Regions from separate parts of the Prescottella sp. GW823-FHT02E09 genome, predicted to be linked through region 2. Evidence: riboswitches for the same ligand, from Rfam matches in the RefSeq annotation. Region 2 holds a riboswitch; each other region holds the start of a gene.
The links. Region 2 has a riboswitch for cobalamin ahead of metE (5-methyltetrahydropteroyltriglutamate--homocysteine S-methyltransferase). Riboswitches for the same ligand answer to the same signal wherever they lie in the genome.
Positions count from the first base shown of each region.

Region 1: another riboswitch for cobalamin. It lies ahead of AC1RIF_RS07165 (magnesium chelatase subunit D family protein); the one in region 2 lies ahead of metE (5-methyltetrahydropteroyltriglutamate--homocysteine S-methyltransferase).
Region 3: another riboswitch for cobalamin. It lies ahead of AC1RIF_RS04210 (ABC transporter substrate-binding protein); the one in region 2 lies ahead of metE (5-methyltetrahydropteroyltriglutamate--homocysteine S-methyltransferase).

Region 1 covers NZ_JBXAJP010000002.1:645,527-650,770, forward strand. The annotation lists gene AC1RIF_RS07155 (cobyrinic acid a,c-diamide synthase CobB) at 1-968, opposite strand, end outside; gene cobO (cob(I)yrinic acid a,c-diamide adenosyltransferase) at 982-1,596, opposite strand; gene AC1RIF_RS07165 (magnesium chelatase subunit D family protein) at 1,634-3,571, opposite strand; adenosylcobalamin-variant (AdoCbl-variant) riboswitch at 3,623-3,719, opposite strand; gene mqo (malate dehydrogenase (quinone)) at 3,788-5,244, opposite strand, start outside.
Region 2 covers NZ_JBXAJP010000001.1:672,731-677,974, reverse strand. The annotation lists gene metE (5-methyltetrahydropteroyltriglutamate--homocysteine S-methyltransferase) at 1-2,083, opposite strand, end outside; cobalamin riboswitch at 2,248-2,425, opposite strand; gene AC1RIF_RS03275 (NDMA-dependent alcohol dehydrogenase) at 2,834-3,943, opposite strand; gene AC1RIF_RS03270 (aldehyde dehydrogenase) at 3,978-5,244, opposite strand, start outside.
Region 3 covers NZ_JBXAJP010000001.1:864,539-869,782, forward strand. The annotation lists gene AC1RIF_RS04200 (phosphoribosylaminoimidazolesuccinocarboxamide synthase) at 1-729, opposite strand, end outside; gene AC1RIF_RS04205 (MDR family MFS transporter) at 890-2,317, shown strand; cobalamin riboswitch at 2,330-2,514, shown strand; gene AC1RIF_RS04210 (ABC transporter substrate-binding protein) at 2,546-3,532, shown strand; gene AC1RIF_RS04215 (FecCD family ABC transporter permease) at 3,529-4,587, shown strand; gene AC1RIF_RS04220 (ABC transporter ATP-binding protein) at 4,584-5,244, shown strand, end outside.

The sequences.
Region 1 (5,244 bases), on a different contig from region 2:
TGCAGCAGTGCCACATTCGACGACAGCGCCACGGCATGCTCCTCGGGGAATCCACCGGGCAGCACCAGACCGGTTGCGCCGGAGGGCAGTTCGTCCAGCAGTGGATCGAAGGTGACCACGTCGGCGCCCGCGGCTTCGAGCAGCTCGCGATGCTCGGCGTAGCCGAACGTGAAAGCGACGCCACCGGCCAGGGCGATCACCGGGCGGGCCCCGGGGGCCACGGGACCGACCTCGCTCGCCGGGTCCCAGACGGGCGTGTCGACCGACGAGCGTGCGAGCGCTCGGATCGCATCCAGGTCCAGGTGTTCGGCCGCCAGTTCCGTCATCGCGGCAACCGCGTCGAGCGCGGCCCGGCCGTGCTCGACCGCCGGCACCAGCCCGAGATGACGCGACGGCACCTCGAGTTCCGCGAGCCGGGGCACCGATCCGAGGACCGGCAGGCCCACCCGTTCACAAGCCTGCCGCAGCACCTGCTCGTGGCGGGCACTGCCGACCCTGTTGAGGATCACCCCGCCGATCCGGACCGCCGAGTCGTACGTCGAGAAACCGTGCAGGACGGCGGCGAGGCTCTGACTGTGGCCGCGGGCGTCGATCACGAGCACCACCGGGGCGCCCAGCGCCGCGGCCACCTGCGCGGTCGACCCCTCGGCGGACGGCGCCGCCGAACCCGGGTCGATCTTGCCGTCGAACAGGCCCATCACGCCCTCGACGACGGCGATGTCACTGTCGGCGCTGCCGTGCCGGAACAGCGGACCGATCCGGTCGGCGCCCACCAGCACGGTGTCGAGGTTGCGGCCGGGCCGGCCGGCGGCGAGCGCGTGGTAGCCGGGATCGATGTAGTCGGGCCCGACCTTGAACGGGGCGACCCGGTTCCCGGCGGCCCGGAGCGCCCCGACCAGGCCGGTCGCGACGGTGGTCTTGCCGCTGCCGGACGCCGGCGCCGCGATCACCACGGCGGGAGTGCTCAACGGATCACCATCGTCACCACTCGATGCCGCGCTGGCCCTTGCGGCCGGCGTCCATCGGATGCTTGATCTTGGTCATCTCGGTCACCAGGTCGGCCGCGTCGATCAACGCCTGCGGGGCGTCGCGGCCGGTGATGACGACGTGCTGGTTGCCGGGGCGTGATCGCAAGACCTCGACAACTTCCTCGGTGTCCACCCAGCCCCACTTGAGGGGGTAGGTGAACTCGTCGAGCACGTAGAAGCGATGCGTCTCGGCGGCGAGGCGGCGGACGATCTCCTGCCAGCCCTCGGCCGCGGCCGCCGCGTGGTCCTCCTCGGAACCCTGCTTGCGGGTCCACGACCAGCCCTCGCCCATCTTGTGCCACTGCACGGCGCCGCCGACGCCGCTGCTCTCGTGCAGGTCGCCGAGCGCCCGGAAGGCGGCCTCCTCGCCCACCTTCCACTTGGCGCTCTTGACGAACTGGAACACACCGATATCGAAGCCCTGGTTCCAGGCGCGCAGCGCCATACCGAACGCGGCGGTCGACTTCCCCTTCCCGGGTCCGGTGTGCACCGCGAGCACCGGTTGGTTCCGGCGCTGGCGGGTGGTGAGCCCGTCGACGGGCACGTTCTCGGGTACGCCCTTGGGCATGTGCAGTCCCTTCCTCGGACTCGGATGTTCGGGCGGGTCAGGCGGCGGCGCGGACGACGCCGGCGACCTGTTGCGCCGAGAGCTCCGCGAGCCGCACGCACCCGCCGCGCAGGTCACGGGCAAGTTCTGCGGCCAGGCCGAGCCGGACCATGCCGGTCTCGCAATCCACGACGATCGAGGCGACGCCGGTGTCGGCGAGCATCGCGGCGGCGCGCTTGGCCCGCCGCACGGCGTCCGCGGCACCGGTGGCACGACCGTCGGTGAGGGACACCACCAGCGCGCGACGCTTGGGATCCCGGACGCGTTCGCGCAGCACCACCTCGCGGGCACGCAGGAAGCCCTCGGCGAGCGGCGACTTGCCTCCGGTCTTCATCGACCGCAGTCGACGCACCGCGACATCGACCGACGACGTCGGCGGCAGCACCAGTTCGGCCTCACGGCCTCGGACGGTGATCACGGCGACCTTGTCGCGCCGCTGGTAGGCGTCGCGCAGCAGCGACACCACCGCGCCGGTCACCGCGGACAGCCGGTCCCGCGCGGCCATCGACCCGGACGCGTCGACGACGAAGAGCACCAGATTGCCCTCGCGACCCTCCCGGATCGCGCCCCGAATGTCACTGGGCGCCAGCCGCATCGGGCCTCCCCACCGACCCCGGTCCGTCTGGTGTTCGGCGGCGGCGAACAGCGTGCCCACCAGATGCAGACCGTGCCCGGGCTCGGTCGTGGTCCGAACGGTGCGACCGCGGGTGGAGCGGGAACGGGACCGCCGGCCGGGGGCGCCGTCGCCGACGCCGGGGATCTCGAGCATCCGGGTCCGGAACTGCGGGCCGGGGGCACCGGCGTTGCGCTCGGCTCCCGAACCGGCCCCCGGATCGGTCGAATCCTGTTCGGGCGCTTCCGATGTCGACTGATCCGACGGCGGCTCCGGTGCTGGATCCGACGGGGACTCGCCGCCACCGGGCCCGTCGGGATCGGGATCGGGCTCGGGCTCGTCGTGTGCCTTGACGTCGGAGTCGGCCTCCGCCATCGCGTCGTCGAGCTGCTGCTGGTCGAGGCCCGGCTCGTCGAAGGGGTCACGCCGACGACGGTGCGGCAGAGCAAGTTCCGCGGCAACACGCACGTCTTCCTCGGCGACCGCGTCGGCGCCCCGCCACGCGGCGTGCGCGGTGGCGGTGCGGGCGAGGACCAGGTCCGCGCGCATACCGTCGACGTCGAACGACGCGCACAGCGACGCGATCCGTCGCAGCTCGCCGTCGGACAGTTCGATGTCGTCGATACGACCGCGGGCGTGCGCGATCTGCCGGGCCAGCTCCCCGTCCTGCCCGGCGTAGCGGGCCGCGAAGGCATCGGGGTCACGCTCGTAGTCGAGGCGGCGGCGCACCACCTCCATCCGCACGTCGACGTCCCGGGAGGCCGCGACGTCCACCGCGAGCCCGAACCGGTCCAGCAGCTGCGGACGCAGCTCCCCCTCCTCGGGGTTCATGGTGCCGACGAGGACGAACTTCGCCGGGTGCGAGTGGGAGACACCGTCGCGTTCGATGTGGACCCGGCCCATCGCGGCCGCGTCGAGCAGCACGTCCACCAGGTGGTCGTGCAGGAGGTTGACCTCGTCGACGTACAGCACGCCCTGGTGCGCATCCGCGAGCAGCCCGGGTTGGAAGGCCCGCTCGCCGTCGCGAAGCACCTTCTCGAGATCGAGTGATCCGACCACGCGGTCCTCGGTGGCACCGACGGGGAGTTCGACGAGCCGTGCCCGGCGACGCTCCCCCACGTGCTCGATCTCGGGGAGCAGCGCGGTGAGCGCGCGCACGACGGTCGACTTGGCGGTGCCTTTCTCGCCGCGGACCAGCACACCCCCGATTCCGGGGTGGACGGCGCACAGGATCAGCGCCAGGCGCAGGCGGTCCTGTCCGACGACGGCACTGAACGGGAAGCCGGCAGGCTCGTGAGCGGCCAGGTCATGACTGTGACGCAACGATCGAATCCCTTCACGTCTCGGTTTCCTCGCCGAGAGCTTGGCGGTGCGAAACGTTGCGGCATTCTGGCTTCGGGTCGCTCCCATCGAGCACCCTCACAGTGGCGGGACCGCGCCTGATTCTCACAGGTCTTCCCCGCAGACGTTTCTCTGTTGCAGCACACTACCGCGACCCGGAGTTTCCTCCGAGCCGCGGTAGTGGATGTGGTGCGATCGTCAGACGGATGCGGACTCGACCACGGGCGCGGCGTGCGCCGGGGCCGTGGGGGCATCGCCGAGCTGCAGCGAACGAGTGCTCCAGTCCCAGACCTGCTGGAACAGGTCGGCGTTGTCGGACAGCTTCAGGCCCAGCGACGGGACCATCTCCTGCAGCTTCGGCTTCCATGCCGCGAACTCGCGCGGGAAGCAGCGCTGCAGCACGTCGAGCATGGCCGGCACGGCGGTGGAGGCGCCGGGCGAGGCACCGAGCAGGCCGGCGATGGTGCCGTCCTCGGCGTTGACCACGGCGGTGCCGAATTCGAGGACGCCGCCCTTGCCCTTCTTGCGGATCACCTGGACTCGCTGACCGGCGGTGATGAGCTCCCAGTCCTTGCCGACAGCCTTCGGCACGAACTCACCGAGGGTGCCGATGCGGTCGGCGGGCGACTGCATGAGCTCACCGATGAGGTACTTGGTCAGACTCAGCTCGGTGAGGCCGACACCGAGCATCGACATCAGGTTGTTGGGCTTGACCGAGCCCGGAAGGTCGGTGATCTTGCCCTGCTTGAGGAACTTCGGCGACCAGCCGGCATAGGGGCCGAACAGCAGGCCCGGCTTGCCGTTGATGACACGGGTGTCGAGGTGCGGCACCGACATCGGGGGCGCGCCGACTGCCGCCTTGCCGTACACCTTGGCCCGGTGCTGGTCGATCAGCTCGGGGTTGGTGCAGCGCAGGAACTGACCGCTGACCGGGAAGCCACCGAAGCCCTTGGCCTCCTTGATGCCCGACTTCTGCAGCAGGTGCAGCGCACCGCCGCCGGCGCCGACGAACACGAACTTGGCGTTGACGGTCTTCTTGGCGCCGGTGCGCAGGTTCTCGACCTTGACGATCCAGCTGCCGTCGGACTGCTTGGTGAGGTTGCGGACCTCGTGACCGAAGTGGACGGTGCCGCCCGACGATGCGACGTAGTTCAGCAGCTGCTTGGTGAGCGCGCCGAAGTCGACGTCGGTGCCGGACTCGGTCCAGTTGAGCGCGACCGGGTCGGAGAAGTCACGGCCCTCGGCCATGAGCGGCAGGCGCTCGGTGAAGAAGTCCTCGGACTCGGAGTACTCCATGCCGGCGAACAGCGGGTGACCGGCGAGTGCCTCGTAGCGGGCGCGCAGGTACTTCACGTTGTCGGCGCCGTGCACGAAGCTCACGTGCGGGATCGGGTTGACGAATTCCTTGGGATCGGTGAGGACCCCGTTGTCGACGGCATGCGACCAGAACTGGCGGGAGACCTGGAACTGCTCGTTGACGTTGATCGCCTTGGTGATGTCGACGGTGCCGTCGGCCTTCGCAGGCGTGTAGTTGAGTTCACACAGCGCGGAGTGCCCGGTGCCCGCGTTGTTCCACGGGTCGCTGCTCTCCGCCGCAGCGGCGTCGAGTCGTTCGAAGGTGGTGATCGACCAGTCCGGCTGCACCTGACGCAGGA
Region 2 (5,244 bases):
GCGAGTGGATGTCGTACACACCCGGACCGACGCCGAGGTCGAAGCCGACGGCGTTGAGGTCGTCGAGCACCTCCATGTGCGAGCGGGCGGCCTCGATCGACGTGACGTCGGCGTCCAGCCCGGCGATCGCCCCGATCACCTCGCCGAACTCGGAGTAGCAGAGGTGGGTGTGCAGGGACGTCGAGTCCGCGATGCCCGACGTCGCCAGCCGGAACGCCCCGACCGCCCAGTCCAGGTAGTCCGGCTGGTCCGCCGCGCGCAGCGGCAGCAGTTCACGCAGGGCCGGCTCGTCGACCTGGATGACCTGGGCGCCCGAGCGTTCCAGGTCGACCGTCTCGTCCCGGATCGCGAGGGCGATCTGATCGGCCGATTCCGACAGCGGCTGGTCGTCGCGGACGAACGACCACGCCAGGATCGTCACCGGACCGGTGAGCATGCCCTTGACCGGCTTGGCGGTGAGGGACTGTGCGTACGACGTCCACTCGACGGTCATCGGTCGCGGACGGCGGACGTCGCCGAACAGGATCGGCGGGCGCACGCAGCGGCTGCCGTACGACTGCACCCACCCGTTCACGGTCGCGGAGAAGCCGTCGAGCTGCTCGGCGAAGTACTGCACCATGTCGTTGCGTTCGGGCTCGCCGTGCACCAGCACATCCAGGCCCAGATCCTCCTGCAGCGCAACGACGTCGGCGATCTCGGCCTGCATCCGCCGCACGTACTCGGCCGCGTCGATGTCACCCTTGCGCAGCGCCGCGCGTGCGACCCGGATCGCGGTGGTCTGGGGGTAGGAACCGATCGTGGTGGTCGGCAACGGGGGCAGCGGCAGCACCGCGGACTGGGCGGCGCGCCGCTCGGCGGCCGGATTGCGGCGACGATCCGCCTCGGTCAGGGCGGCGAGGCGGTCGCGGATCGCGTCGTCGTGCAGGCGCGGGTCGGCGGCGCGGGTGGCGGCAGCGGCACGGGCGTCGGCCAGTTCCCCGGCCACGGCGTCCCGTCCGGTGCGCAGCGCCGTCGCGAGGGTGCCGACCTCCCGGATCTTCTCGGCGCCGAACGCCAACCACGACCGCAGCGCGCGATCGAGGCCGTCCTCGCCGTCGAGGGTGTAGGGCACGTGCAGCAGCGAGCACGACGTCGAGACGGCCACCGAGCCTGCACGCTCGCACAGGGTTTCGAGTGAGTCGAGGGATCCGTCGAGGTCGTTACGCCAGATGTTGCGGCCGTCCACCACACCGGCGACGACGTGCTTGCGCTCGAGACCGGGTGTCGTGAGGACGGACCCCAGCGAGCCCGCGGCCAGGTCGACGGCCAGTCCCTCGACTCCGGTCTCGGCGAGAACGGGCAGTGCCGGTCCGAGGTCGCCGAAGTACGACGCCAGCAGGATCGCCGGGCGGTGCTCGAGTGCCGACAACCGGTCGTAGACCACGCCCGCGGCGGCGATCTCGGCGTCGCTGCGGTCCGCGACCAGCGCCGGTTCGTCGATCTGCACCCAGTCGATGCCGGCGTCCGCGAGGCGCGTCAGCAGGTCGGCATACAGCGGAACGAGTTCGTCCAGTCGGGCGAGGGGCGCTCCGTCCTCGTGCTTGGACAGCAGCAGGAACGTGACCGGCCCGATCACTACCGGTCGGGCCGGAATGCCCAGCGCCAGAGCCGCGTCCACCTCGCCGAGCACCTTCGCCGCGTCGAGTGAGAAGACGGTGTCGGGTGTGATCTCGGGGACCAGATAGTGGTAGTTGGTGTCGAACCACTTCGTCATCTCGAGCGGCATCACGGTCGCATTGCCGCGGGCGGCGGCGAAGTAGCGGTCCAGGGCGTCACCGACCCCGGCGACCCGTTCCGGCAGTGCTCCGAGCATGACCGCGGTATCGAGCATCTGGTCGTAGTACGAGAAGACGTTGACCGGCACGGAATCGATGCCGGCGTCGACCAGTTCGGTCCAGGTCTGCCGCCGCAGATCCTGCGCGACGGACTCGAGGGCGGCGGCGTCGAGGTTCCCGGCCCAGTAGGACTCGACGGCCTTCTTCAGTTCGCGCCGGGGCCCGATGCGCGGGGAGCCCAGCACGGTTGCGGTGAAAGCGAATGTCACGGTGTTCTCCAGTTGCTCACAGCGTGGATGGCCACCACCGGCAGACGAGAACAGACCGAGCCCCTGGTGTGCGTCCGCCAACGGGGCAGCACGAAGTACCGAGCTGATCTACTCGCCCATTCCACGAGGCGGTGGACCGTCGGGCACGGCGTGCCCGACACAGTCGGCAGGTCTTCGGACTCGTGGACACTCGGGCGGGGTAGGACCCACCGGAACCTACTGGCCGTCGCTTCCCAGACCTTCTCGGTCCAGTGCATGTGACGGCGGTCGTTCCCACTTACCGCTGCGGGACAGTCCCGGATTCTCACCGGGTTCCCTCTCACATTCGAGGTCTCGCGACCGCGGATGCTTCGACGCCGGGCGGTGGTCTTCGGGGCTCCTCACGACCGCGCCTGGCGAACCAGCTGCACCGTCCAGCATAAGCCCTCGAAGAGAAGGCTTGTCACCTCATCGTCGAGGAGTTCGAAACCGATGCCTGGTCCGGCAAGGCCCGGGTCGTGCGAAGTAGCGACTGGACCTACCGCTCTACGACAACGTCGGGGGAAAGCGCAGTCCGTCCAGTTCATCGCCGGCGCTGCCGTCCTTGCCCAGGCCTGGTCGGGACACCGCCCGCGTGTGTGCTGGGCATCGGGCTCTGTCCGGCATCGGCTCGTACAGTGCCGAACGTGGACGCGAGCGACGGCGGACCGGTGCACAGGGCAACTCGGTCCACCGTCGCTGGGTACTGCCGGCGCGGTTTCGTTGGGACGGTCAGTGCTCGTGCATGATGACGCCGCGGATGTTCTCACCGGCGAGCATGTCCGCGAAGCCCTGATTGACGTCGTCGAGGGCGTACTTGCGGGTCACCAGGGAGTCGAGGTCGAGCTTGCCGGCCTGGGCCATCTTCAGCAGTCGCGGGATGTCGGTGCGCGGGTTGCATTCGCCGTACAGCGAGCCGACGATCCGCTTGTTGAAGCTGGTTACGTGCGAGCTGGACAACCGGAGAGTCTCATCGGTGTTGTCGTCGGCGATCGCTGTCAGGACGACCGTACCGCCCTTGCGGGTCAGGTGGTACGCGGACTGCACCACCTCGGCGGTGACGACACCGACGGTGACCACCGAGACGTCCACGCCCACACCGTGAGTGCGGTCCCAGATGTCGGCGTGAGCCTCTTCGGCCGTCGCGTACACGTGATCGGCTCCGAGCTTGAGCGCGAAGTCGCGCTTGGACGGGGCAGGGTCGATGACCGCAACCAGACCGGCATTGGCACTCACTGCGGCGCTTACCGCGTTCGCGCCGATGCCTCCGCTCCCGTAGACGGCCACGGTGTCGCCGGCCCGCACATTTCCGGATCGGAGGACCGAGCCCCATCCGGTCGCGACACCACACGTCACCAGGGACGCCCACTCGAACGGAATGTCCTTGTCGACCTTCACCAGCGAGCGCTGATCGACGACCATCCACTGGGAGAAGGTGCCCAGCGCAGCGAAGCCGCCGGCGTCCTGGCCCTCCCGGTGGAACCGGTACCCGCCCGACGCGAGTTCGCCGGTCGCGACATTGATGCCCAGATTGCAGAGGTAGCTCTGCCCGTTGATGCAGAAGCGGCACGCTCCACAGCTCGGGATCCACGAGCACGCAACATGATCACCGGGAGCGAAGGCTGTCACGCCTTCCCCGACGGCTTCGATGATTCCGGCGCCCTCGTGTCCGCCGATGAGCGGGTAGCGGGCGGCGCCGTGCTGCTGGTGCTTGTCCGAATGGCAGAGCCCGCCAACCACGACTCGCACCAGCACCTCACCGGGCCGGGGTTCGTCGAGGTCGAATTCGTGTACCTCCCAATCCCGCCCGGGACCGGTCAGTACAGCAGCTCGTGTCTTCATGTTCTCTCCTGTTCAAATGAACTGATGTGAGTTTTCAGGCTGGGTTCGGCACTGCGATCGACTTGAGCTCGAGGTAGCCGGCCAGGCCGTAGACACCCATCTCGCGGCCGATGCCGGAGCGCTTGTAACCGCCGAACGGTGCGGTCGGTTCGGTGGCGAAGCCGTTGACGGTGATGGTGCCGGTCCGGATCCTGCGTGCGATGTCGACACCGCGTTCGGTGTCCTCTGTGAACACCGCGCCGGAGAGGCCGAAGTCGGAGTCGTTGGCGATGCGCACCGCGTCCTCCTCGTCTTCGTACGGCAGCAGACAGACCACCGGGCCGAAGATCTCCTCCTGCGCGACTCGCATGTCGTTGCGCACGTTCCCGAGCAGAGTCGGCTCGACATACGTCCCGGACTCGAGGCCGGCCGGCACCCCACCGCCGGTCAGCACGGTGGCCCCTTCCTCGCGGCCGACGCGGATGTAGTCCAGAACCCGCTGCTGATGAGCCCGAGTGACCATCGGGCCCACCTGCGTCGCGGGGTCGGACGGGTCGCCCACCACCAGCTTGGCGGCCGCCTCCGCCAGTCGGCCGGCGATCTCGTCGTAGAGCTCGCGCGGTGCCAGTACGCGAGTGAGTGCGACACAGGCCATTCCGCTGTTGAGAGCGAACGACGCCGCCACGATCGTTGCGATGGCCTTGTCGAGGTCGGCGTCGGGCAGGACGATGGCGGCGGACTTGCCGCCGAGCTCGAGCGTGGTGCGGGTCAGGTTCGCCGCCGAGGTCTCGAGGATGCGCTTGCCGGCGGCCACGGATCCGGTGAAGGAGACCTTGTCGACCCCGGGATGGGTCACCAGGTACTCGCTGACCTCTCGGTCGGCCGGCAGCACGCTCAGCACGCCTTCCGGCACTCCCGCCTCGGTCGCCATCTCGGCGAGCAGATTGGCGTTCAGCGGAGTCTCGGGGGACGGCTTGATGATCACCGTGCAGCCCGCGACCAGGGCAGGGGCCAGCTTGAGGGACGTCACGTACTCCGGGACGTTCCACGGCACCACCGCGGCCACGACGCCGACCGGCTCGCGCCGGACGATCACCGGGGCGCGTACGCCGTCCCGGCGTTCCTCGAACGGAAAGTCCCGCGCGGCTTGTGCGGTCAACGTGTACATCGCCGCGGGTGCGCCAGCCTGCAGTTGCAGGCTGGCGGTGATCGGCGTCCCGTTCTGCAGGCTGATCAGCCGGGCCATCTCGGGAATCCGGTCCTTGTAGATCGCACCGAGGCGCTCGACGATCGCAATCCGCTCCTCGACAGGCATCCGGGGC
Region 3 (5,244 bases), 190 kb from region 2:
CACGAACTGCTTGTCGAAGCTGGGCTGCACCTTGCCCGGCTCGTACCCGTCGGCCGGCCAGTACCGCGACGAGTCCGGCGTCAGCACCTCGTCGGCGAGCACCAGGTTGCCGTCGGCGTCGAGGCCGAATTCGAACTTGGTGTCGGCGAGAATGATGCCGCGGTCCCGCGCGAAGCTGGCGGCACGGAAGTAGATGTCGAGGGTGTCGTCGCGCAGCTTCACCGCGAGGTCCTGACCGACCTTGTCGACGACGGCCTGGAAGTCGATGTTCTCGTCGTGGTCGCCGAGATCGGCCTTGCTGGCCGGGGTGAAGATCGGCTCGGGCAGCTGGCTCGCCTCGACCAGCCCCTCGGGCAGCGCGACGCCGCACACCGCACCGGTGCTGTTGTAGTCCGCCAGGCCCGAGCCGGTGAGGTAGCCGCGGGCCACGCACTCGACGGGCAGCATGTTCAGCTTGCGGACCACGAGGGCGCGCCCGAGGACCTCCTCGGGGATGCGCTCGTCCAACGGATCGCCCGCCAGGTGGTTGGTGCCGCCCAGCTTCTCGAAGAAGAAGACGCTCATCGCGGTGAGCACGCGCCCCTTGTCGGGGATCGGCGTGGTCAGCACATGGTCGTAGGCCGAGATCCGGTCACTCGCGACCAGCAGCAGGTGCTCGTCGTCGATCGTGTACAGATCGCGGACCTTGCCGCCGGCCAGATGGGTGTAGGAATCGAGTGAAGGACGCACGTTGCATACCCTATCGGTCCCGCGAATCGGCGCATCCCACCGCACGTGGGCGCCCCATTCGCATCTTCCCCCGCGATTCGCGCACTTGTGCGCAAAACGCGGGAGTCGGCGGTAGTCGTTAGCCTTGTTTCGGACTTCACGAGGAATGGTGGGTGGGTGCATGGCGATCGACACCGCGACTACATCGGTGGGGCTGCGCTCGGAACGGGGCCCGATTCTGTTGTCGCTGATGCTCAGCACGTCCCTCGTCGCGCTCGACAGCACGATCATCGCGACCGCGGTGCTCACGATCGTCGGCGATCTCGGGGGCTTCTCGCAGTTCCCGTGGCTGTTCTCGGTGTATCTGTTGGCGCAGGCGGTCTCGGTGCCCATCTACGGCAAGCTGTCCGACGTCTTCGGCCGCAAGCCGATCATGATGCTGGGCATCGCGCTCTTCGCGGTCGGTTCGCTGCTGTGCGGCGTCGCGTGGAGCATGCCCGCGCTGATCGTCTTCCGGGCGCTCCAAGGTCTCGGCGCCGGCGCGATCCAACCGATGGCGCTCACCATCGCGGGCGACATCTACACCGTCGCCGAACGCGCCAAGGTGCAGGGCTACATCGCGAGTGTGTGGGGCGCGTCCGCGGTGCTGGGCCCGACACTGGGCGGCGTGTTCTCCGAGTACCTGTCATGGCGGTGGATCTTCCTGGTCAACCTGCCGCTGTGCGCGCTCGCAGCGTGGATGCTGCACCGCAAGTTCGTCGAGACGACCACGGTGCAGCGGCGGCGCATCGACTATCCCGGCGCGATCCTGCTCACCGGCGGCGCGGCGCTGATGATCCTCGGACTGCTCGAGGGCGGCCAGTCGTGGGAGTGGCTGTCCCCGATGGGCATCGGCGTCTTCGTCGTCGGTGCGTCGATGCTCGCCGGATTCGTCCTCGTCGAACGCCGCGTCGCCGATCCGATCCTGCCGCTGCACATGCTGACCCGCCGGGTGCTGGTCGCGAGCAGTCTGGTGTCGCTGTCGGTGGGCGCGATCCTGATGGGGCTCACGTCGTACGTGCCGACGTTCGTGCAGGGCGTGCTCGGCACCGGCGCGCTCGTCGCGGGCTTCGCACTGGCGGTGCTCACCATCGGCTGGCCCATCGCCGCGTCCCAGGCCGGACGGTTGTACCTGCGCGTCGGATTCCGCACGACCGCGCTGATCGGCAGTGCCCTCGCGCTCGTCGGCACCGCACTGTTACTGCTGCTCTCGGACGGCTCGCCGGTGTGGCAGGTGGGCGCGACATGCTTCGTCATCGGCTCCGGCATGGGCCTGATCGCCACCCCTACGCTGATCGCGGCGCAGTCCAGCGTCGACTGGTCCGAGCGCGGCGTGGTGACCTCGACCAACATGTTCGCGCGCTCGATCGGCAGCGCCGTGGGTGTCGCGGTGTTCGGTGCGCTGGTGAACTCACGGGTCGGCGAGGCCGCCGAACCGGATCCCGGTGATCTTGCCGACGCGATCCACCTGGTGTTCCTCGGACTGTTCTGCATCGCCGTCGTGATGACGGTGTCGTCGGCGCTGATGCCGCGGGCTGAGAAGACCGACAAGGCGGACAGCGCCCTCTGACCCGTCGTCTATTCTTCACGATGTTGTCACGGTGTTCGGGAAGTCCGGTTGAAGCCGGCGCGGTACTCGCCACTGTGGGCAGGTACGTCGACTACTAGGGGTTCGACCCCAGCCACTGGGTGCACATGCATCCGGGAAGGCGTAGTCGGCGGCTATCCCTGCCGAGCCAGGAGACCGGCCGTGACGCATAACTGCACGTTTTCCACGAGTCATGGAAGGCGGGTCGCTTTGCGTACCCCTATCTCTCGCCGAGTCATCTCCACGGCAGCGGTGTCGATCGCCACCGCTCTCACCCTCACCGCGTGCGGCGGGTCGTCGAACGACGACGCCGACGCCGCCGCGATCTCCCTGCAGAACTGCGGGCGCACCGTCACGCTCGACGGTCCGGCCGAGCGGGCCGTCACCCTCAACCAGGGCGCCACCGAATCGGCGCTGTCGATCGGTGCCGAGGGCCAGATGGTCGGCACCGCGTACCTCGACGACACCATCGCCCCTCAGTGGCAGGCCGCGTACGCGCAGGTGCCGGCGCTGGACGAGAAGGACTACCCCAGCCGCGAGGCGCTGCTCGAGACCAAGCCGGACCTGGTGCTGGCGTCGTACTCGAGCGCGTTCGACGACAAGGCCGTCGGCTCGCACGAGTCGTTCGACGAACTGGGCATCGCCACGTACGTCTCACCGTTCGGCTGCAAGGACAAGTCGACGCGCCCGCCGGTCGCGTGGGATTCCATCGCCACCGAGATCACCGACTACGGCACCCTGTTCGGCCGCGAGACCGAGTCCGACGCCGTCATCGCGCAGATGCGGACCACCCTCGCCGGCATCGAGTCCGCCGCGCCGGCGAAGGGCAAGACGATCTTCTGGTACGACAGCAACACCGACACCCCGTATGTCGGCGGCAACGCCGGCGGACCACAGTTGATCATCGATGCGGTCGGCGGGACCAACGTCTTCGCGAACGCCGACGGCGCGTGGCTCGACGGCAGCTGGGAGACGGTGCTGGCGGCGAACCCCGACATCATCGTCCTCGCGGACGCGTCATGGGACACCGCCGAGGAGAAGAAGACCTATCTCCGCAACGATCCGGCGCTGAAGGACCTGAAGGCGGTGCGCGACGACGCGTTCGTCGTGGTCCCGTTCTCGGCGAGTACGCCCGGTCCCCGCACCATCGAGGGCGCGAGCCTGGTCGCCGAGCAACTGGGCGGCAGCGGGGCATGAGTCTGACGACCCGGGTGCCGGCCCGGGCGGCCGCGACGACCAGCACCGGCTGGGCGGTCGTCCTGGTCGCGTTGCTCGTGGTGAGCTGCGCGGCCGGGGTCGCGATCGGTGCGGCCGACCTGTCGATCGGCACGGTCGTCGAGGCGATCGCCGGACGACTCGGCATCGGCCCGGGGACCGACCTGCTCACCACCCACATCGTTGTCGACCTGCGGATGCCGCGGGTGCTGGCGGCCGCGGCGACCGGCGCGGGCCTGGCCGTGTGCGGCGCCGTGCTGCAGTCGCTGACCGGCAACCAACTGGCCGACCCGTACCTGCTCGGCATGTCCGGGGGCGCATCGTTGGGGGCGGTGCTGGCCTTGACCAGCGGCGTGACCGCGGTGGGTGCCTTCGGTTTCGGCGCCGTCTCGTCGGCTGCGTTCCTCGGGGCCCTCGGCAGCCTGCTGCTGGTGTTCCTCATCGCGACCTCACGGTCCGGGGCGTTGCTGCCCGGCCGGCTCGTCCTCGCCGGAATCGCGGTGGGCCAGCTGACCGCGGCGCTGACGTCTGCGCTGGTGCTGTTCGGCGACCGCGACGCCGCCCATCGGGTGCTGAACTGGACCCTCGGCTCGGTGGCCGGCGTGCGCTGGTCGGGCCTGATCGGCATCCTCATCGTCGTCGCGTTGACGTTGACGATCGTCCTGGCCTACAGCCGGGTGCTGGACTCGTTCGCGTTCGGCGAGCGTGCCGCCGCGAGCCTCGGCACCAACGTCGAGCGGTCCCGGTGGGTGCTGTACGCGGTGGCGTCGCTGTGCACGGCGGCACTGGTCGCGCAGGCCGGTGTCATCGGCTTCGTCGGACTCGTGGTGCCGCACGCCGCCCGGATGCTCGTCGGCCCGCTGCATGCGCGCCTGCTCCCGGTGGTGGTGTTGCTCGGCGCACTGCAGCTGGTGTGGGCCGACATCGTCGCCCGCACCGTCCTGCCCGGGCGGGAACTACCCATCAGCATCGTCACCGCCGTCGTCGGGGTGCCGGCGTTCGTGTGCCTGCTCCGACGACGGGGAGCTCGCGCATGAGCCACCACTCCCCCGAGATCAGCGTCGAGGACGTCACCTGGTCGGTAGCAGGCACCCGGATCCTCGACCGCGTCACGTGCTCGGCTCCGGAAAAGCGGGTCACCGGGCTGATCGGACCGAACGGGTCGGGCAAGACGTCGCTGCTGTCGACGATCGCCCGACTCGAGCGTCCGGACAGCGGACGGGTGCTTCTCGGCGATGTCGAGACGACCACGATGCAACGCCGCGAGTTCGCCCGCACCGTCGCACTGGTGGAACAGCATTCAGCCACCGAACTGGACCTGACGGTGGAACAGATCGTCGAGCTCGGGGCCATCCCGCACCGCGGCGGCTGGGCCCGACCCGCCACACTCGGCACGGGCGAACTGGTCACCGGCTGCCTCGCGACGGCCGGCATCACCCACCTGCGACACCGGTTGTGGCAGAGCCTGTCCGGCGGCGAGAAACAGAAGACCCAGCTGGCCCGGGCGTTCGCGCAGCGTCCCTGTGTGCTGCTGCTCGACGAACCCACCAACCACCTCGACGTCTCGGCGTCGCTCGAACTGCTGGAACTGATCCGCACCCGCGGGCTCACCACGGTGGCCGCGATGCACGACCTGAACCTGGCCGCGATGTACTGCGACCACCTGGTGGTGCTGCGCGACGGCCGGGTGGTCA